3 regions of the Hydrogenophaga pseudoflava genome follow, and region 1 is predicted to be linked to each of the others. Evidence: predicted binding sites of a transcription regulator. Region 1 holds the regulator's gene; each other region holds the start of a gene.

The links. Region 1 encodes sigma-54, which starts transcription at its own class of promoters, with help from an activator protein. Its sites were predicted from a motif close to TGGCANGNAANCTGCTTT; they were not measured.
Region 2: the regulator sigma-54 is predicted to act here: its motif matches at 1,284-1,301, upstream of HPF_RS24110 (pilin).
Region 3: the regulator sigma-54 is predicted to act here: its motif matches at 3,096-3,113, upstream of glnA (type I glutamate--ammonia ligase).

What each region holds. Positions count from the first base shown of each region.
Region 1 is NZ_CP037867.1:4,531,319-4,537,376, reverse strand. Features, by position in the region: gene argS (arginine--tRNA ligase) at 1-581, shown strand, start outside; gene HPF_RS21835 (SPOR domain-containing protein) at 596-1,264, shown strand; gene HPF_RS21830 (thiol:disulfide interchange protein DsbA/DsbL) at 1,335-1,973, shown strand; gene lptA (lipopolysaccharide transport periplasmic protein LptA) at 2,151-2,750, shown strand; gene lptB (LPS export ABC transporter ATP-binding protein) at 2,786-3,535, shown strand; gene rpoN (RNA polymerase factor sigma-54) at 3,548-5,167, shown strand; gene HPF_RS21810 (THUMP domain-containing class I SAM-dependent RNA methyltransferase) at 5,164-6,058, shown strand, end outside.
Region 2 is NZ_CP037867.1:4,772,893-4,778,950, forward strand. Features, by position in the region: gene tfpZ (TfpX/TfpZ family type IV pilin accessory protein) at 1-603, opposite strand, end outside; gene HPF_RS24110 (pilin) at 701-1,246, opposite strand; gene HPF_RS22925 (pilin) at 1,547-2,098, opposite strand; gene HPF_RS22930 (MBL fold metallo-hydrolase) at 2,285-3,088, opposite strand; gene HPF_RS22935 (CHASE2 domain-containing protein) at 3,124-5,373, opposite strand; gene HPF_RS22940 (FHA domain-containing protein) at 5,428-6,048, opposite strand.
Region 3 is NZ_CP037867.1:3,588,627-3,594,684, forward strand. Features, by position in the region: gene glnL (nitrogen regulation protein NR(II)) at 1-796, opposite strand, end outside; gene HPF_RS17255 (hypothetical protein) at 850-1,437, opposite strand; gene glnA (type I glutamate--ammonia ligase) at 1,630-3,045, opposite strand; gene HPF_RS17265 (competence/damage-inducible protein A) at 3,294-4,124, opposite strand; gene HPF_RS17270 (EI24 domain-containing protein) at 4,130-5,020, opposite strand; gene HPF_RS17275 (alpha/beta fold hydrolase) at 5,076-5,891, shown strand.

The DNA of each region.
Region 1 (6,058 bases):
GCTACCCCGACTACGTGCTGCACACCATGGTGCGCGTGGTGCGCAACGGCGAAGAGGTCAAGATCAGCAAGCGTGCCGGCAGCTATGTGACGCTGCGCGACCTGATCGAGTGGACCAGCAAGGATGCGGTGCGCTTCTTCCTGCTCAGTCGCAAACCCGACACCGAATACACCTTCGACGTCGATCTGGCGGTGCAGAAGAACAACGACAACCCGGTCTACTACGTGCAGTACGCCCACGCGCGCATCTGCTCGGTGCTGGCGGCCTGGGGCGGTGACGTGGACTCGCTCGCCGGCGCCGACCTGTCGCCCCTGCACACGCCGGCCGCGCAGTCGCTGATGCTGCTGCTGGCCAAGTACCCGGCCATGCTGACCGCAGCGGCCGAGGGCTTTGCGCCGCACGACGTGACCTTCTACCTGCGCGAGCTGGCCGCGGCCTACCACAGCTACTACGACGCCGAGCGCATCCTGGTGGACGACGAAGCGGTCAAACGCGCCCGTCTGGCGCTGGTCCGGGCAACGGCACAGGTGTTGCACAATGGCCTGGCCGTGCTGGGCGTGAGCGCCCCGCAGAAGATGTGAACCTCCCACCTCCCATGAACATTTCATTCCCGCAGGCCCGCGCTCAGCGTGGCGGCACCCTGGTTGGCTTTGTGGTCGGCCTGCTCGTCGGCCTGGGCCTGGCGCTCTCGGTGGCCGTGTATGTGACGCGCGTGCCGGTGCCATTCGTGGACCGCGGTGTCACCCGCAAGCCGGCCGACGATGCGGCCGAGGCCGAACGCAACAAGGGCTGGAACCCGAACGCCGGGTTGGTGAACAAGCCGCCGCCGCTGCCGGCTCCAGTCGAAACGACCCCGCCGGCCGCCGGCGACGCGGCACCGAAGGACGCCTCAGCGGCGGAGCCCGACAAGGCGCCGGCCGCCAAAGCCGCTGACGCGGCCACCAAGCCGGACAGCGATCCGCTGGGCGACCTCATGAGGGCCAAGGCCGGAGGGGCGTCGGAGCCCGCGGCTGCGCAGGGGGCCGACCCCTTCTCCTACTTCGTGCAGGCGGGGGCATTCAAGTCTCCCGAAGAGGCGCAGGCGCAGAAAGCACGGCTGGCCATGCTGGGCATGGACGCCACCATCACCGAACGCGAGCAGGCGGGGCGCACCGTGTTCCGTGTCCGCATGGGACCATTTGGCCAGAAGGCCATGGCCGAGGCCACGCGCGAACAGCTGGAGGTGAACGGGGTGGAAGCGGCGCTGGTGCGGGTGCAGCGCTGATTGCACGGTACCGAGGAACTTTTCGCTGTCCCGGGAGCCTGATTCAGGTCATTTCAAGGAGTCCGATTCCATGCATCGTCGAGATTTTTCGCGCAGCCTCCTGGTGGCTGGTGCCGCCACCGCCAGCGGGCTGACCCTGTCGCCGGCCCTGGCCCAGCGCGTGGCCTTCAAGGAAGGCACCGATTTCCAGCGGCTGGCCAAGCCGGCGCCGACCGAGAGCCCGGCGGGGCAGGTCGAGGTGGTCGAGTTCTTCGCGTACAGCTGCATCCACTGCTACAACTTTGAACCGGTCTTTCATGAGTGGATCAAGCGCAAACCGGCCCATGTGACGGTGCGCCGCATGCCGGTGGCCTTCAACCAGAACTTCGTGCCGATGCAGCGCCTGTACTTCACGCTGGAGGCCTTGAACCTGGTGGACACGCTGCACGTCAAGGTGTTCAAGGCGATCCACGAAGAGCGCCAGCCGCTGACGACCGCGCCCGCCATCACCGCCTGGATCGAAAAACAGGGTGTCAACCGCGAGCAGTTTCTGGGCATCTTCAATGGCCAGGCTGCCAAGCTGGCGGAGAAGGCCGTTGGTCTGCAGGACGCCTACCAGGTGGAAGGCACGCCCGCCCTGGGCATCGCCGGCAAGTTCTATGTGGGCGGACAAGGGCCGCGCACCCTGCTGGTGGCGGACTCGCTGATTGCCGAGGCCCGCAAAGGCTGACCGGTTTCTGACCCTCTTCCCTTCGGAGCCCGCCCTGTGCGGGCTTCCTGGTTTCATGGCGGGCACAATGTGCCGGCGCAGCGGCGAAACGCTCTGGGCGCCGCTACAATGAATGCAAGATCTGTGCCCTCAAACGCCATGCACCCACACGCACCAACCCCCCGTTCCATCGCCCGGATGTTGGCCGTCATTGGCCTGATGCTGCCCCTGCTGGCGCAGGCCGAAAAGGCCGACAAGGACAAGCCCATGAACGTGGAGGCCGATGCGCTGCGCTACGAAGAGACACGCCAGACCAGCGTGTTCACAGGCAACGTGGTGATCACCAAGGGCACCATCCTGATGCGCGGTGCCAAGCTGGACGTGCGCCAGGACCCGCAAGGCAATCAGTACGGTCTGCTGCTGGGCACCCCCGAAAAGGCCGGTTTCTTCCGCCAGAAGCGGGAAGGCGTGGACGAATGGATCGAGGGCGAGGGTGATCGCATCGAATACGACAGCAAGGCGCAGACGGTGCTGTTCACCGGTCGCGCGGTGCTGCGCCGCTACCGCGGCACCCTGCTCAACGACCAGAGCGTGGGCAGCGAGATCCTCTACAACAGCCTGACCGAGGTGTTCACGGTCAAGGGTGGGGACACCAGCAAGACCGCCGCCAACCCCACCGGCCGCGTGCGCGCCATGCTCACGCCGATCCCGGAAGAGGAGAAGAACGGCCCCGCCGCCCCGGCGACCGATCCGGCCACGCTGCGTCCCAGCGGCAAGATCACCGAGCCCAAGAAGTGACGGAGACCGTCGCCAGCGCCAGTCCGTCGGGCGACATGCCGTCGCACAGCCGTCTGGAGGTCCGGGGACTCAAGAAGTCCTATGGCAGCCGCAAGGTGGTCAAGGACGTGTCCCTGTCGGTGGACAAGGGCGAGGTGGTGGGACTGCTGGGCCCCAACGGTGCCGGCAAGACCACGTCGTTCTACATGATCGTCGGCCTGCTGCGGGCCGACGGTGGCGAGATCCTGCTGGACGGTCACCGCATCGAGTCCTTGCCCATCCACCGCCGTGCCCGGCTGGGGCTGGGTTACCTGCCGCAGGAAGCCTCGATCTTCCGCAAGCTCACGGTGGCGCAGAACGTGCGCGCGGTGCTGGAGCTGCAGCAGGACGCGAACGGCCAGCCGTTGTCGGCGCGCGAGATCGATGCCCGGCTGGACGAGCTGCTCAAGGAGCTGCGCGTCGACCACCTGCGCGATTCGCCCGCGCCCGCCCTCTCGGGCGGTGAGCGCCGTCGCGTGGAGATCGCCCGCGCGCTGGCCACCCGGCCGCGGTTCATCCTGCTGGACGAGCCCTTCGCCGGCATCGACCCGATCGCGGTGCTGGAGATCCAGCACATCATCAGTTTCCTCAAGTCGCGCGGCATCGGTGTGCTGATCACCGACCACAACGTGCGCGAAACCCTGGGCATCTGCGACCACGCCTACATCATCAGCGACGGTCATGTGCTGGCCAGCGGTACCACCGCCGAGATCATTGAAAACGCCGAGGTGCGCCGCGTCTACCTGGGCGAGAACTTCCGCATGTGACGGAATGAGCCGATGAAGCAAGGTCTGTCGCTGCGGGTGTCGCAGCACCTCGCGCTGACGCCGCAACTGCAGCAGTCGATCCGCCTGTTGCAGCTGTCCACGCTGGAGATGGCTCAGGAAGTCGAGCAGATGCTCGACGAGAACCCGTTCCTGGAACGGGGCGAGGAAGTGGCCGATCGCGAAGATTTCGGCGTGCAGACCGCGGACGCGCCGGTGGTGGCCGGCGAGCAACTGGAAGAAGCGGCGCAGCCGGTGGTCGAGCTGCGCAGCGCCGAGCCGGACACCCGCACCACCCAGGCCGACAGCGCGGACAACAGCAGCGACGACGTGGAGAGCCGGCTGGACGGCGCCGCGCCGGTCGAAGAAAGCTGGGAAGGCGACGGCACCGTCGAGATGGCGCCCGACGACAGCGAATGGGGCGGCGATGCACCCGCGCGCAACAGCGGTTCCGGCGGGGACGACGACGACACCGCCACGGCCGCCGACCTGGCCCGTGTGCCGGTTAGCCTTCAGGACCAGCTGCACGAGCAGGCGCGCTGCCTGCGCCTGTCGGACGAGGACAGCGCGGCGCTGTTTTTCCTGATCGAGTCGCTCAACGACGACGGGTATCTGGAGGACAGCCTGCACGAGCTGGCGCGCGCCTGCTGGCGCCTGACCGCGGGCCGGCCGGCCGACGAAGAGCCGCGCTTCGACGAAGTCGAGGCCATTGAGCAGCGCCTGGGCATGGCCCTGCAGTGGCTGCAGCAGATGGAGCCCACGGGCGTGGGCGCGCGCGACCTGGGCGAGTGCCTGCGGCTGCAGATCATGGAGCTGCGCAACACGCCCGCCGCCCGCGCGGCGCTGGCGATCTGCGAGCAGCCGCTGGAGCTGATGGCCAAGCGCGACATCAAGCGCCTGTGTGCGGCCACCGGGCACGACGACGAGACCGTGCGCGCCGCGCTGGCGCTGATCGCCCGCCTGGAGCCCAAGCCGGGCCGGCGCTTCGTCGACGTCGAGCGCAACGTCGTGGTGCCCGACGTGATCGTCACCCGCGCCGGTCGCGGTTTCAAGGTCTCGCTCAACGCCGAGGTGATGCCGCGCCTGCGCGTGCACGATGTCTATGCCAACGCCCTGCGGGGGCGGCGCGAGGCCGGCGGCGAAGCGGGCCACGCGGCCATGCAGCAGCGGCTGCAGGAAGCGCGCTGGTTCATCAAGAACATCCAGCAGCGCTTCGACACCATCCTGCGCGTGTCCTCGGCCATCGTGGAGCGCCAGCGCAACTTCTTCATGCACGGCGAACTGGCCAAGCGCCCGCTGGTGCTGCGCGAGATCGCCGACGAGCTGGGCTTGCACGAGTCCACCATCAGCCGCGTGACCACGGCCAAGTACATGGCCACGCCGTTCGGCACCTACGAGCTCAAGTACTTTTTCGGCTCCAGCCTGGGAACGGAGACCGGCGGCAATGCGTCGAGCACGGCGGTGCGCGCCCTGCTCAAGCAGTTCATCGCGTCCGAAGAGCCGACCAAGCCGCTGTCCGACAACCAGCTCTCGGACCTGCTCAAGGAGCAGGGCATCGAGTGCGCGCGCCGCACGGTCGCGAAATACCGCGAGGCGCTGCGCATCGCGCCGGCGAACCTGAGAAAAGCGCTTTGAACCAATTGAATCTTTTCCTCCCCTGCGCCGCCGGCGTGGAGGACTACCTCGCCGCCGAAGTCACGCGCATCACGGGCGAGACCGCGGTGCAGAAGTCGCGCGCCGGTGTGGCGCTGCAGGCGTCCTGGCGCGACGCGCTCAAGCTCAACCTGCACTGCCGGCTCGCGCAGCGCGTGCTGGTGCAACTCTGGCACGGCGGCTACCGCAGCGAGAACGACCTGTACGCGGCCGCCAGTGAGGTCGCCTGGGAAATCTGGTTCACGCCGCAGCAGACGATCAAGGTCGAGGTCACGGCGCAGCACAGCCCGCTCAAGAGCCTGAACTTCGCGGCGCTCAAGATCAAGGACGCGGTCTGCGACCGCTTCCGCGACAAGCGCGGCGAGCGCCCCAGCGTCAACACCACCTGGCCCGACGTGCGGCTCTACGCCCACCTGACCACCGACACGGTGAGCCTCTACATCGACACCTCGGGCGAGCCGCTGTTCAAGCGCGGCTGGCGCGAGGACAAAGGCGACGCGCCGCTGAAGGAAACGCTGGCCGCGGCCATGATCGCCGCCACCGGCTGGAACGGCGCCGAGGCCGAATCGCTGGACGACATCGTGCCGCTGTACGACCCCTGCTGCGGCAGCGGCACGGTGGCGATCGAAGCGGCACAGATCGCGCTGCGGGTCGCTCCCGGTCTGCAGCGCCGCTTCGCGTTCGAGAAGCTGCTGCCGTTCCAGCCACACGTCTGGCACGCCCTCAAGGACGAGGCCGCGAAGCAGCGCCGCGAGTGGCCGGCCGGGCGCAAGCCCATCGTGTTCGGCAGTGACGTGGCCTTCCGCATGGTCGACTTCGCGCAGCGCAACGCCGAACGCGCGGGTGTGGCCTTCGCGATGGAGCTGCGTGGCG
Region 2 (6,058 bases), 240 kb from region 1:
CAACAGAACAGTCACCGGGTGCGCAATCTTCAAAGCCGTATCGCGCACCGCAGCGTCGTATGGAATCCAGAAGCCAGGCCGCTGGCTGGTATCAACCCCGTCAAAAATGGCTGCCGTCAAGGCGTCGTTGCGCTCTTTTCCGGCCTCGGTCTTGCGAATCGCAATCAATCGAGGGCCATCCCAGGGCAGCGACCGAAAGGCTGGCAACGCGTCCGGCAACTCCTTCTCCACAACCTCGGCGGCAGCGATGACACGAAAGCGATCGTTTTCAAACACAAGCGCCACAGGCCGAGCCAGCTGAACCGAATACAGCCCGTAAAAAAGAGCGGCCAATTGCAGCCCCGCAATGGTGGCGATGTCTTTGCGCAAATGGTTGGCTGACTTGCGCCGGTCATAGACCGCCAATGTCAACAAAGGCCCCATGACCACATCCACGGTAACGATCAAACTCAGCAGGCGGGTGCCGCCGGCCAAGTCGCGATAGGCACCTGGGAACCAGACACCAAAGACCAATGCAGCGACCGCGCTGGCCACCACCAGCGAAACCAGCAAATGCAGGCCAGAGGCCTTCAAACGCTCGATGATTTGTGTCGAGAGATCCATGTTGCCCGAAAGTCTAGCGCCTTGGCCCAGGGGCTCGGGCCATGCTGTGGCGTGCGGCAACTGTAGGTGATCAGGCAACGCCCTTACCCATGTGGCATCAACGACATTCGCTGGGTGCAAACCTGCCCGGCAGGGTGCCCGCTGTGCCCAGCATGCCTCGCGCCGTGGCCACGCCAACGTCGGCCGACTGGCAACTCCAGTCTATCGGGCCCGTGACGTTGGCCGCGAATGCCAACCCGAGCGCCACCGGCCCGCCTCCCGCCTGCACCCACGGTGTCAGCACCAAGGTCTGACCATCGATCGGTCCGGCATTCCCGCTGAAGGTGATGATGATCTCTCCGTCGGTGGCGGCATCGGGGGCACTGGTGACCAGCACACTATTGACATATTTGCTGCGAGCACCCATGCCCCCAGCCTGGTCGTTCCATGTCATGGCTGTTGCGGTCAGGTTCTGCTGTGTGGCCGACCCCACACCGACCTGGCTCTTGACATTCGCGGCCAATGAAAGGCCTTCGGTCACACGGGCCCGAACCGTGAAATCCTGATAAGCAGGAAGCGCCACCGCCGCCAAGATGCCGATGATGGCCACCACGATCATCAGTTCGATCAGGGTAAAGCCTTGTTGTCCGGTTGAGCGAGTCATGACAGCCATCCTTGAAGCAGATTCCACGTGCACAGCACTGGCATTTCCTGTGCCAAGTCCAGGTTGAATGCTTTTGGATTTGTTTTTCAGATGCACCGCCGTGTTTGCGACAAAATGTGTCAGCGTCATTGACGGTTTCTGTTCGTCGCAGTCAAATTCCGTCCACACGCCCCCGGATTGATCACGGGACGTGAGCACCGCCTTTCCCGCATGGGGCTGGCAGAAACAAAAAAAAGGAGTGCACGAGGCACTCCTTTTTTTGGGGCGTGGACCGGTTTGAGCGGTCCAGACACTACCGGATCAGCGGCAATCGTTCGGAGCGAACTTGGCCGGCAGGGTACCTGCGGTCAGAGCGGGCAAACCACGGGCGGTACCCACGAGGTTCGTATCGGAGGCGCAGCCCCAGTCCACCTGACCGGTCACACCCGCGGCGTAGCTGGCGCCCAGCTGCTCAACTGCAGCGACGTTACCAGCGCCACTGCCGTTGATGTACGGGGTCAGCACCAAGGTGGAAGCGTCAGGGATGCTACCGATGTTGGTTTCGTCGAACTCGATCGTGACTTCACCGGTATCTTCAGCGATCTGAACACTCTGCACGTACTTGCTCTTCGCACCGTCGCCACCAGCTTGTGCGTTCCAAGTTGCAGCAGCTGCCTGCAGTTCGGGCAGGGTCGCAGCGCTGTCACCAATCAGGGTCTTGGCTCCACCAGCCACCGACAGACCTTCCGTCACGCGGGCGCGGATCGTGTAGTCCTGATACGCCGGCAGCGCCACCGCAGCCAGGATACCGATGATGGCCACCACGATCATCAGTTCGATCAGGGTGAAACCTTTTTGCAGGGAACGCTTCATTGAAAACTCCTTGAAGGGGGTTGTGGGTTGAGACGGTTGCTCCTTCGCATGGAGCGTGCCAGTCCGATTTGCCCTGTTTTTTGAGTGCTATTTCACGCCTCGCCCGCTGCAAGTGACGATTTGTGTCCTCTGTCGCCTGCGGTCACTGACAATTTTTGTCACCCGACCCTCGGGGGACAAAAATTGTCACAGATCGAAGGTCTGCCCCGCGCTGAGCCAGCGGATGTCGTGGCGCACATCGTTCGGGCGGTTGGGTGCGTCGTCGAAGCGGCGGATCTCTTCCATGATCAGCCCGGTTTCCGCCGGCTTGGTGTGGGTGATGTAGATCGGGAAGCGGCGGCCGCGGTCGATCTGGTCCAGTTCGTCGGCCAGCGAACTGGGCGCCAGATGCAGGCTGCGCTGGGCCAGTTCGCGTTCGCGGTCGCTGAACGCGGTCTCGATGATCAGCATGGCCACATCGATCCGGTTGACGCGCTGCCAGAACGCCGGGTTGCGCTCGGTGTCGCCGCTGAACACCCAGTGGCCGCTGGGGCTGTCCACCGCATAGCCCACGGCCGGGACGGTGTGCACCGCCGGCAGCACCTCGATGCGTTTGCCCCCCACGCGCAGCAGTTCGCCCACGGTGATGGACACAAAGCGCATCAGCGGCGTCTCTGCGCTGGGGATGGTCGAAAAATCGGGCCAGATCAGGTTGTTGAAGATGTGCACCCGCAGCGCGGAGATGGTGCCCGGCAGGGCGTGTACCACCAGCGGCGCGGCGCCCGCCGCCAGCCGCCGCGCGGCGACGGCATCGAGCATCAGGGGCAGGCTGGCCACATGGTCGAGGTGGGAATGGGTGAGCAGCACATGGTCGACCCGGGCCATTTCGTCGAGGCTGAGGTCGCCCACCCCTGTCCCGGCGTCGATCAGCACATCGTCGTCGAGCAGGAAAGAGGTCGTCCGGCAGCCTTGCGATATGGCGCCCGAGCAGCCCAGTACGCGTACCCTCATCAATGTTCCAGGAGTTGGTGGCCCGTTCGGGCGGGTTATTTGGTGTCGAACGCGGTGGAGCCGTCCCAGTCGGGCGGTGCCGGCTCGATCCGCATGGAGACTACCCGTTCGGCGTAGAGCCGGTAAAGGACTTTTTTGGCATTCTTCCGCTGCAGCTTCTCCAAATGAGCAAGGCAGCGGTCCCAGTTCTGCTGGCGCCAGGCCTGCAGTGCCTGCTCCCATTCTCTCAACTCGTCCGAAAGTTCCGGCGTCATCTGATCGCCGGCGCACAGGGGCGTGTGGATCTCCACAACCTGCGCCTTGCCCTTGACCCGCACCCGGTCCAGCTCCTGCCAGACGAAGTCCGGCGCCTGCTGGCGCGTGGACCCGCTGGCCACCACGTCGACGCCGTACACACGGGTCAGCCCCTCCAGCCGGGCGCCAAGGTTCACGGCGTCGCCGACCACGGTGTAGCTGCGCCGCACGTCCGATCCCATGTCACCCACGCACATGTCGCCGGTATTCAGCCCGATGCCCACACCGATGGCAGGCTGATTCGCTGCCTGGCGTTCGCGGTTGATGGTCGTTATCTCGGCCGCCATGTCCAGCGCCGCCTGCACGGCCAGCGCCGCATGCCCCCGGGTGTCGACAGGAGCACCCCAGAAGGCCATCACACAGTCCCCCATGTATTTGTCGATGGTGCCGCGGTGGTGACGGATCACCCGCGTGAGTCGGCTGAACACGGTGTTGAGCAGCGACTGCAGCCCGGTGGGCGTCATGGATTCGGCAATGGCCGTGAAGCCGCGCATGTCGCAGAACAGCACGGTCAGTTCCCGCGTACTGGCTTCCATGCTGTAGCTGTCGGGGTCCCTGACCATCTCGTCGACCAGCTCCGGCGGCACATAGGTGCCGAACAGCTGGACCAGCTCCCGCTTGGCCCGGCTTTCCACCAAGTAGCCGTAGCTCATGTTGATCACGAAGGTGAGCCCTGCCATCACCAGGGTGCCGGCCATGGGCAGTGCCAGACCATGGCCCAGGTACAGCCAGGTGTTGAGCCCCACCACGGCGGCGAATACCGCCAGGCTCAGGCCTACGGCACCGGCAGCGCCCACCAGAGGCAGCCCGAACGCCAGCACCATGCCGGCCAGCAACAGCACGACCAGCTCGTAGCCGGCGGCGTAGTCGGGCCGGGCGACCAGGCGACCATCCATCAGCGCGGTCAGCACGTTGGCATGGGTTTCGACGCCTGGATAGGCCTCGCCCACCGGGGTGGCGCGCAGGTCCAGCAGCCCAGGCGCGGTGGTGCCCAGAAGCACGATGCGGCCCTTCAGCAAGTCAGGCGCCACCCGATTGGCCAGCACATCAGACGCCGAGACATAGCGGAACGAGCCGCCCTGCGGGCCACCGGGTCCGCGGAAAGGCACCAGCACCGCCACTCGTTCGTCCACCGGGATCTCCAGCGTTCCGCCGTTCTTGCGCAGAGCGATGCTGCGGGGCCAGTCGTAGCGATCACCCACTGCGGGCTGCGGCGGATAACGCGGCTCGACCGTCGGCATGCCGGTGATCGTCCGGAACATGGCAAGGGACAAGGATTCGTAGTACGCCCCGCCGTGCTCGGCCAGCAGGGGGAGGGAGCGCACCATTCCGTCGTCACCGGGCACGGCATTGAAGAATCCCGCCAGTGGCGCAGCAGACGCCAGACCCGGCAGGTTGGCGCCGTAGCCCGTCCACTGCGTGGCCTGCAGAGCGCGGCCCTGCAGGTCGGCGCGCCTGAGCACGGGCTCTGGCAAAGTCCCGGATGTCCGCCCGCCGGATTCGTTGCTGAAATAGAACCCCATCACCACCGGCCGTCCGCGCAAGGCGTCGGCCAGGCGCCGGTCGTGGTCCAGCCCCTGGCGCAGACGTGAGAGCGCCCCTGAGAACTCTGGAAGATCTTTGAGGTCTTCGCGTGCCAGCCGCTCCAGTTGCGGCAGGCCGGAACTTTCGTCCGGCTCGGCAAACACCGTGTCCATGCCGAGCAAGGCGATCTGGTGGCGATCAAACAGCGCATCCACCAAGTCCGCCACGCGGTTCCTGGGCCAGGGCCAGCGCCCCACCTCGGCCAGGCTCTGTTCATCAATGTCCACGATCACCACGCGCTCGTCCAGGGTCGCCGGCATGGTCCAGAGCAGGCGCGCGTCATAGAGATGGTCGTCGAGCCGCTGCAGGCTGTCCAGAGGCAGCAGACCCAGGACGTGCAGCACACCCAGCAGAAGCGGCAGCAGGGAAACGGCCACGCGCCGGCCATGTCTGCTCAAGGCCCGCATGAGGCGTTTCATGACAAGCGGGCCGCCTAGGCGGCGACTCCCGCAGACAGAACGTCAGGCCTGGACGAACTGCATCTGGGTGCCGGCCAGTTCGATCATGTCGCCGTTCTGGAGGTTCACGGCCTCGGTGGTCAGCGCCTTGCCGTTCACCGTGGGCTTGACCGCCCCCTCCACCAGCGCCACAACGAAGCCATGCGGACGGCGAGTGATGGCCGCCACGGCAACACCGGGCTTGCCGATCGTGGTCACCACCTTGACCAGCGGCACCTCGCGGCCAGCCGCCGCCCCCGACATGACCCGGATGGAGGCTTCACCCACCGTCGAAGGCTCGGATGCCACCACCGCACCCGAATTGATCACTGTCGTTTTTTCCTGCTGATCGGAAGCCCCTTCGTGGAAAAACTTGATCTTGTACTTGCCGATCTCGACGGTATCGCCGTTCTGCAACTGCTGCTTCTTGATCGCCTTGCCGTTGACGTACGTTCCGTTGGTGCTGTTGAGATCTTCCAGGAACACATCTGCACCCGACATCTGCATGACGGCATGCTCGCCGCTGACCGCCAGGTTGTCGATCACGATGTCGTTGTAGGGCCGACGGCCCAGCGTCGTGCGATCCTTGGTGAGCTGCACTTCCTTGATGACGACGCCGTCGATGGAAACGATCATTTTCGGCATGGCCGACTCC
Region 3 (6,058 bases), 940 kb from region 1:
GCTCGGCCAGCGCCTGCGCCGCGTTGTGCGCGATGTTGAGCACCGCCTGGATCAGCTGCTCCTTGTCGCCGCGGAACTCGGGGATGGAGGTGTCGTAGTCGCGAACCACCTTCAGACCCCGGGGGAACTCGGCCACGATCAGCGAGCGCACGCGTTCACACACCTCGTGGATGTTCACATCGCCCACCACGTGAGGCCGGCGATGTGGCGCCAGCAGGCGATCCACCAGCGACTGCAGGCGGTCGGCCTCGTGGATGATGACCTGCGTGTACTCGGTCAGTTGTTTGTTGTCGAGCTCCAGCTCCAGCAGCTGGGCCGCACCGCGAATCCCGCCCAACGGGTTCTTGATCTCGTGGGCCAGGTTGCGGATCAGCTCCTTGTTGGCCTGTGCCTGGTCGATCAGCCGCTCTTCCCGTTCCTGCCGGGCCTGCTGCTCCAGCGGGAGCAGCTCGACAATGACTTCGCCCGCCGTGTCGGTCTGCGCCACCACCACGTGGACCGGCAGCGGTTCATGGGCGAGGCGCCGCAGCCAGGCGTCGTACCGCAGGGCAGCGAACTCGTTGACTGCGGCGCCGCTGAGCGCGTTCTGGAGCAGCTGCGGTTCGGTGAAGCAGTCCTGCAGCCGCGTCCCCGTGATGCTGCGACGGGACATGCCCAGGGCATCCTCCAGCGCCGCGTTGGCAAAAAGTACCTGCCCGTCAAGCGAGACCACCGCCACCAGCGTGGCCAGCAGATCCAGCGAATGGAACTTGCCGTGCGCCGAAGCCGCGCGCTGCGCAGCCTTTCCCGGCAGCATGGCCGCATCGACACGGGACAGGGGGAGAGAAAGGTCTGGCTTTTTCAAGCCGGCTATTTTGCGGCAGGTTCGGACGGCCCGCTCGCACCCGGCACCGCAGGAGCGGGTCCCGCGGGGCCCGACGCCGCTGGCGGCGCCATCGGCGCACCGCCCATGCGGGCCAGTTCGCGCCGCAGACCACTCACATCTGCCTCGGCCCGGCCCACCGACGCCTTGAGTTCGGCCACACGGTCGAGATAGCGCTGGTAGTTGCGCGACTCGATGCCTTCTTTCTCGGGCTGCCCATTGGCGTAGGCCTTCTGCGCCTGGGCCAGCCGCTCTTCTGCCTTTCTCAACTCCATCTCGAGGATCTGGCGGGCATCGCTGTCGCGTGCACGCTGCTCAGCAGAGTCGTTGCGAGGTGCGCTGCGGGGCGCTGTCGACGAACTGGCAGACCGCGGAGCCGCCTGCGGCGCCGGGCCTTGAATGACGGTGATGTTGCCGCCCTCCATCAGCTTGCAGCCCTGGGCCTTCGCCACCGTGGCGTTGTTGGTGTATTCATTGCCACAGCGATAGATGCGCTCTTGCGCCAAAGACGGCAGGCACCACGCCACGGCAACGGAAAGGATCAGGACGCGATGGGTTCTTGCGGCAACGTTCAGCTTCGACAACACGTGGGCTCCAGGCGCTGTGGGCGCATTGAGAATCAATTTTCAGTATGACCCAAAAACAGGTCGCATGGTATCCGCCATGACAGGGCGCCCGCGCGCCCGTCCGAACGGCCCAAAAAAAAAGGACGGCCGAGCCGTCCTTTTCATCTGCGAAGCGAGGCCCGGGTGATCCCGGGCCCGCCATCACAGGCTGTAGTACATGTCGAACTCCACCGGCGACACTTCGATACGGCTGCGGTTGACTTCGCCCATCTTCAGTTCGATGTAGGCGTCCAGCATGGAGTCGGTGAACACGCCACCCTTGGTCAGGAACGCGCGGTCCTTGTCCAGGTAGTCCAGCGCCATGTCCAGGCTGTGGCACACGGTCGGGACCAGCTTGTCCTCTTCCGGCGGCAGGTGGTAAAGGTCCTTGGTCGCTGCCTCGCCCGGGTGGATCTTGTTTTCCACGCCATCCAGACCGGCCATCAGCAGCGCCGAGAAGCCCAGGTAGGGGTTCATCAGGGGATCGGGGAAGCGGGCTTCCACGCGGCGGCCCTTCGGGTTGGCGACGTACGGGATGCGGATGGAGGCCGAACGGTTCTTGGCCGAGTAGGCCAGCTTCACCGGGGCTTCGAAGTGCGGCACCAGCCGCTTGTACGAGTTCGTACCGGGGTTGGTGATGGCGTTCAGGGCGCGGGCGTGCTTGATGATGCCGCCGATGTAATACAGCGCGAACTCGCTCAGGCCGGCGTAACCGTCGCCAGCGAACAGGTTCTTGCCGTCCTTCCAGACCGACTGGTGCACGTGCATGCCGGAACCGTTGTCACCGGCGTAGGGCTTGGGCATGAAGGTGGCCGTCTTGCCGTAGGCATTGGCCACGTTGTGCACAACATACTTCTGCAGGACTGTCCAGTCGGCGCGCTGCACCAGCGTGCTGAACTTGGTGCCGATCTCGTTCTGGCCCGCGCCCGCCACTTCGTGGTGGAACACCTCGACCGGGATGCCCAGCGATTCGAGGATCAGTGCCATCTCGGCGCGCATGTCCTGCGTGCTGTCGACCGGGGGCACGGGGAAGTAACCGCCCTTGACCGTCGGACGGTGGCCACGGTTGCCGCCTTCGAGCTTGGCACCCTTGTTCCAGGGGGCTTCGTACTCTTCGATTTCGTAGAAGGTGTGGCCCGGGGCCGTGCTCCAGCGCACGCCGTCGAACAGGAAAAATTCGGGTTCCGGTCCGAAGAAGGCGGTGTCGCCCAGGCCCGAGGACTTGAGGTAAGCCTCGGCGCGCTTGGCGATGGAGCGGGGATCGCGGTCGTAGGCCTTGCCGTCGGCAGGCTCGATGACGTCGCAGGTGAGGATCAGCGTCGTCTCTTCGTAAAACGGGTCGATGTTGGCCGTGTTCGGATCGGGGATCAGTTGCATGTCGGAAGCTTCGATGCCCTTCCAGCCTGCGATGGACGAGCCATCGAATGCATGGCCGGAAACGAACTTGTCTTCATCGAAGTGAGACACGGGCACGGTGGTGTGCTGCTGCGCACCACGGGTGTCGGTGAAGCGGAAATCAACGAACTTGACTTCGTTGTCCTTCACCATTTGCATCACGTCTGCGACGGTCTTGGCCATCAAATACTCCTGTTGCTGTGTGAGTGGAAAACTGAATTTGACAAGGGCATGAAGCAGTTTCTGTGCCAAAGTTGTGCCGTCGGGTTCAATCAACGATGCGCCAGGCCCCAAGGCGGCGCAGATTATGGCGCAGCGCCCTGCGCCGGCGGGCTGCAAAGCCTGGATGCCCGGCGTGACCGCTGTAAACCCGGCATGCAGCGCATTGTTCTGGTGCATTCCAGCAGAATGCACAATATTGGTGCAAGCAACTATCGCACCAATTCGGGTCCCAACTCCGCACCAAACCGCTCAAGCCCGTCAAGCAGCGACGCAAACGCCGGGGCCACGGCGTCTGGGGCACCCTTGACGCCCAGTTCGATGTGCCGCCCGTAGTCCGGGTGGTCCACGCTGGGAAGGCTGAACACCTTCACCGGGTGCTCGCGCTCAATGGTTTCCATGAGAGGGGTCAAGGTAGCCTCCATGGCCCCCATGACCACCACCGAGCGCTCCTGCCACGCGTCTTGCCGGTGCAGATGGCGGTACGCCCCATCCAGCAGCGCTTCGATCATCGGCCAGGCCATCACGGGAAACCCCGGGACAAAATGCACGGAACCACCACCAGGCCCATCGCAGCTGAACCCGGGAATCTTGTTGTACGGGTTGGGAATGATCCGCGCGCCGACCGGGAACACCCCCATGTTCAGCCGTTGCATGTTGTCGGGCCTCTCGGGGTCGTGAACCTCACCCTTCTCGGCGGCCACGTCCCTCATACGCTGCTCAATGAGGTCGCGGGCCTCGGGGTGGAGCGCCAGGTCCACCTGCAGTGCCGCAGCCGCGCACTGGCGCGTGTGGTCGTCGGGCGTGGCCCCGATGCCACCACAGCTGAACACGACATCACCGCTGGCGAACGCCTCCCGCAGTGCGTCGGTGATGCGCTCGCGGTCATCACCGATGAACCGAGCCCACGCCAGCGAAAGGCCTCTTCCCGCCAGCAGTTCGACCACCTTCGGCAAGTGCTTGTCGGCGCGTTTGCCCGACAGGATCTCATCGCCAATGATGATCAGACCAAACGCCGGTGGGTTCTCTTTGCTGGTGTTCATGGAGGTCAGGCGCCAGGCGGCGGAAGAACGGTGGTGGGCTGCAGGGTCTCCAGCGGCATGGCTGGTTGGCCTCCTGGCTCAGGATCCAGGACCTCCACCACCTGCGCCGCGCGCATCCGCTGCAGCGCCGCCAGCGTGAAATGTGCGAACCACAGAGACGCAAACGCAAATACCAGGGTGTAGATCCAGATGGCCACCGGCACCAGCAAGGGCGCCAGCGCCACGAACATGGCACCCGATGCCCAGAGCAGGCTGGGTGCCGCGCCCAGATACCCGCTGAGGATGCCCATGACCAGAAGGCTGCCACGGTGTTCACGCAGGATGGTCTTGCGCTCGGCACTGCTGGCATGCTGCGCCAGTGCGTCATAGGCAAACACGCGGTAGGTCAGCCAGCCCCAGATCAGCGGCGGAAGGATGAGCACCAGCGGAGGAACCAGCCACAGGGGCATGGAAAGAACCAGTACCACCAGGGCCACGAACGTGGACCCCAGCGACCACAACAGACCGAGAACGAAAGAGCCACCACGCCTGCGTTCGAGCAAAGGAAAGCGCCTTTGCGCAACCAGTTCAACCATGGACGGAGTCATGAACACGGCGACCAGCAGCAGGCACAGCAACACGATCACCGGCGTCGCCAGAACCAGGACCACCAGCGGTGCAAACACCGTCCGCATGGAGCCTAGGCCGACGCGATCCAGCCAGCCCAGAAAGCCCTGAACCAGTTCATAGGTCTGCAGCCACTGCGTGACGGCATCGACAGACGTGTCCCAGAAGAAATAGCCCAGCCCAAAAGACAGTGCGACCATCAGCACCAGGGGCAGGAACGACAAACCGATCACCCGCGGGTGCATGCAGTACACCACCGCCCGCCAGAACGCATCAAACAGCTGAGTCATGCAACGAGAATACCGGTTTTCCCGCCAGCCAGGCGGCACGCGAAGCGGAGACACGATGGACAGCGTCATCATCCACGGCACCCGCCTGGAAGTTCGACACATCCCAGGCCCGACCGGCCGCTCGCCGTTGGTGTTCCTGCACGAGGGGCTGGGCAGCGTGTCCATGTGGACCCAACGAGGCCGCGACTGGACGATGGAACTGTGCAACGCCACCGGACGGGCCGGCTGGGTGTACTCCCGGAGAGGCTATGGGTGCTCGGACCCCGTGCCCGACGTGCGCGGGGCGCCCCATGCCGGAGAGTTCTGGCACACCGGACGGCACGAACCCGACTACATGCACCGAGAGGCCCTGGATGTGCTGCCGGCCTTGCTGGAGGCACTGGGCATCGACGCGCCCGTGCTTGTGGGCCACTCCGACGGCGCCACCATCGCGCTGCTGCACGCCAGCCGGCATCCGGTGACAGCCTGTGTGGTCATGGCACCCCATGTGTTTGTGGAGGATGTCTCGATCCGGTCCATCGAGCAGGCCAGGTCCGCCTACATGCAACCCGGGGAACAGGGCCTGCGGTCACGCCTGGCGCGCCATCACAGGGATGTCGACAACGCCTTCTGGCAATGGAACGACATCTGGCTAGATCCCACATTCCTGAGCTTCGACATTCGCCACGAATGCCAAAACATCCAAGCGCCTGTGCTGGCTATTCAAGGAGCCAGCGACGAGTACGGCACCCTCCAGCAGGTACGGGACATACAACCCAAGAACGCTGCAGCCCGCACCCTGGTGCTGGAAGCTTGCGGGCACAGCCCGCATCGGGACCAACCCGACGCGGTGCTCGCTGCCATTGGGGAGTTTCTGTCCGAACTCCCGTGAATCCCCCGTTTGTGGGATGGCAACACACCTCCAGCGCCGGCAAAATGCCCGGTTGGCCGCTCGGAAACCGGCATGAAACGCGCGCTCACGACCGTGGGCTTTGGTCGGCGAGTGGCTCCAATCCCCCAAGGAAATCACGCAAACGACGTGTCAAATTGCGACAAAAC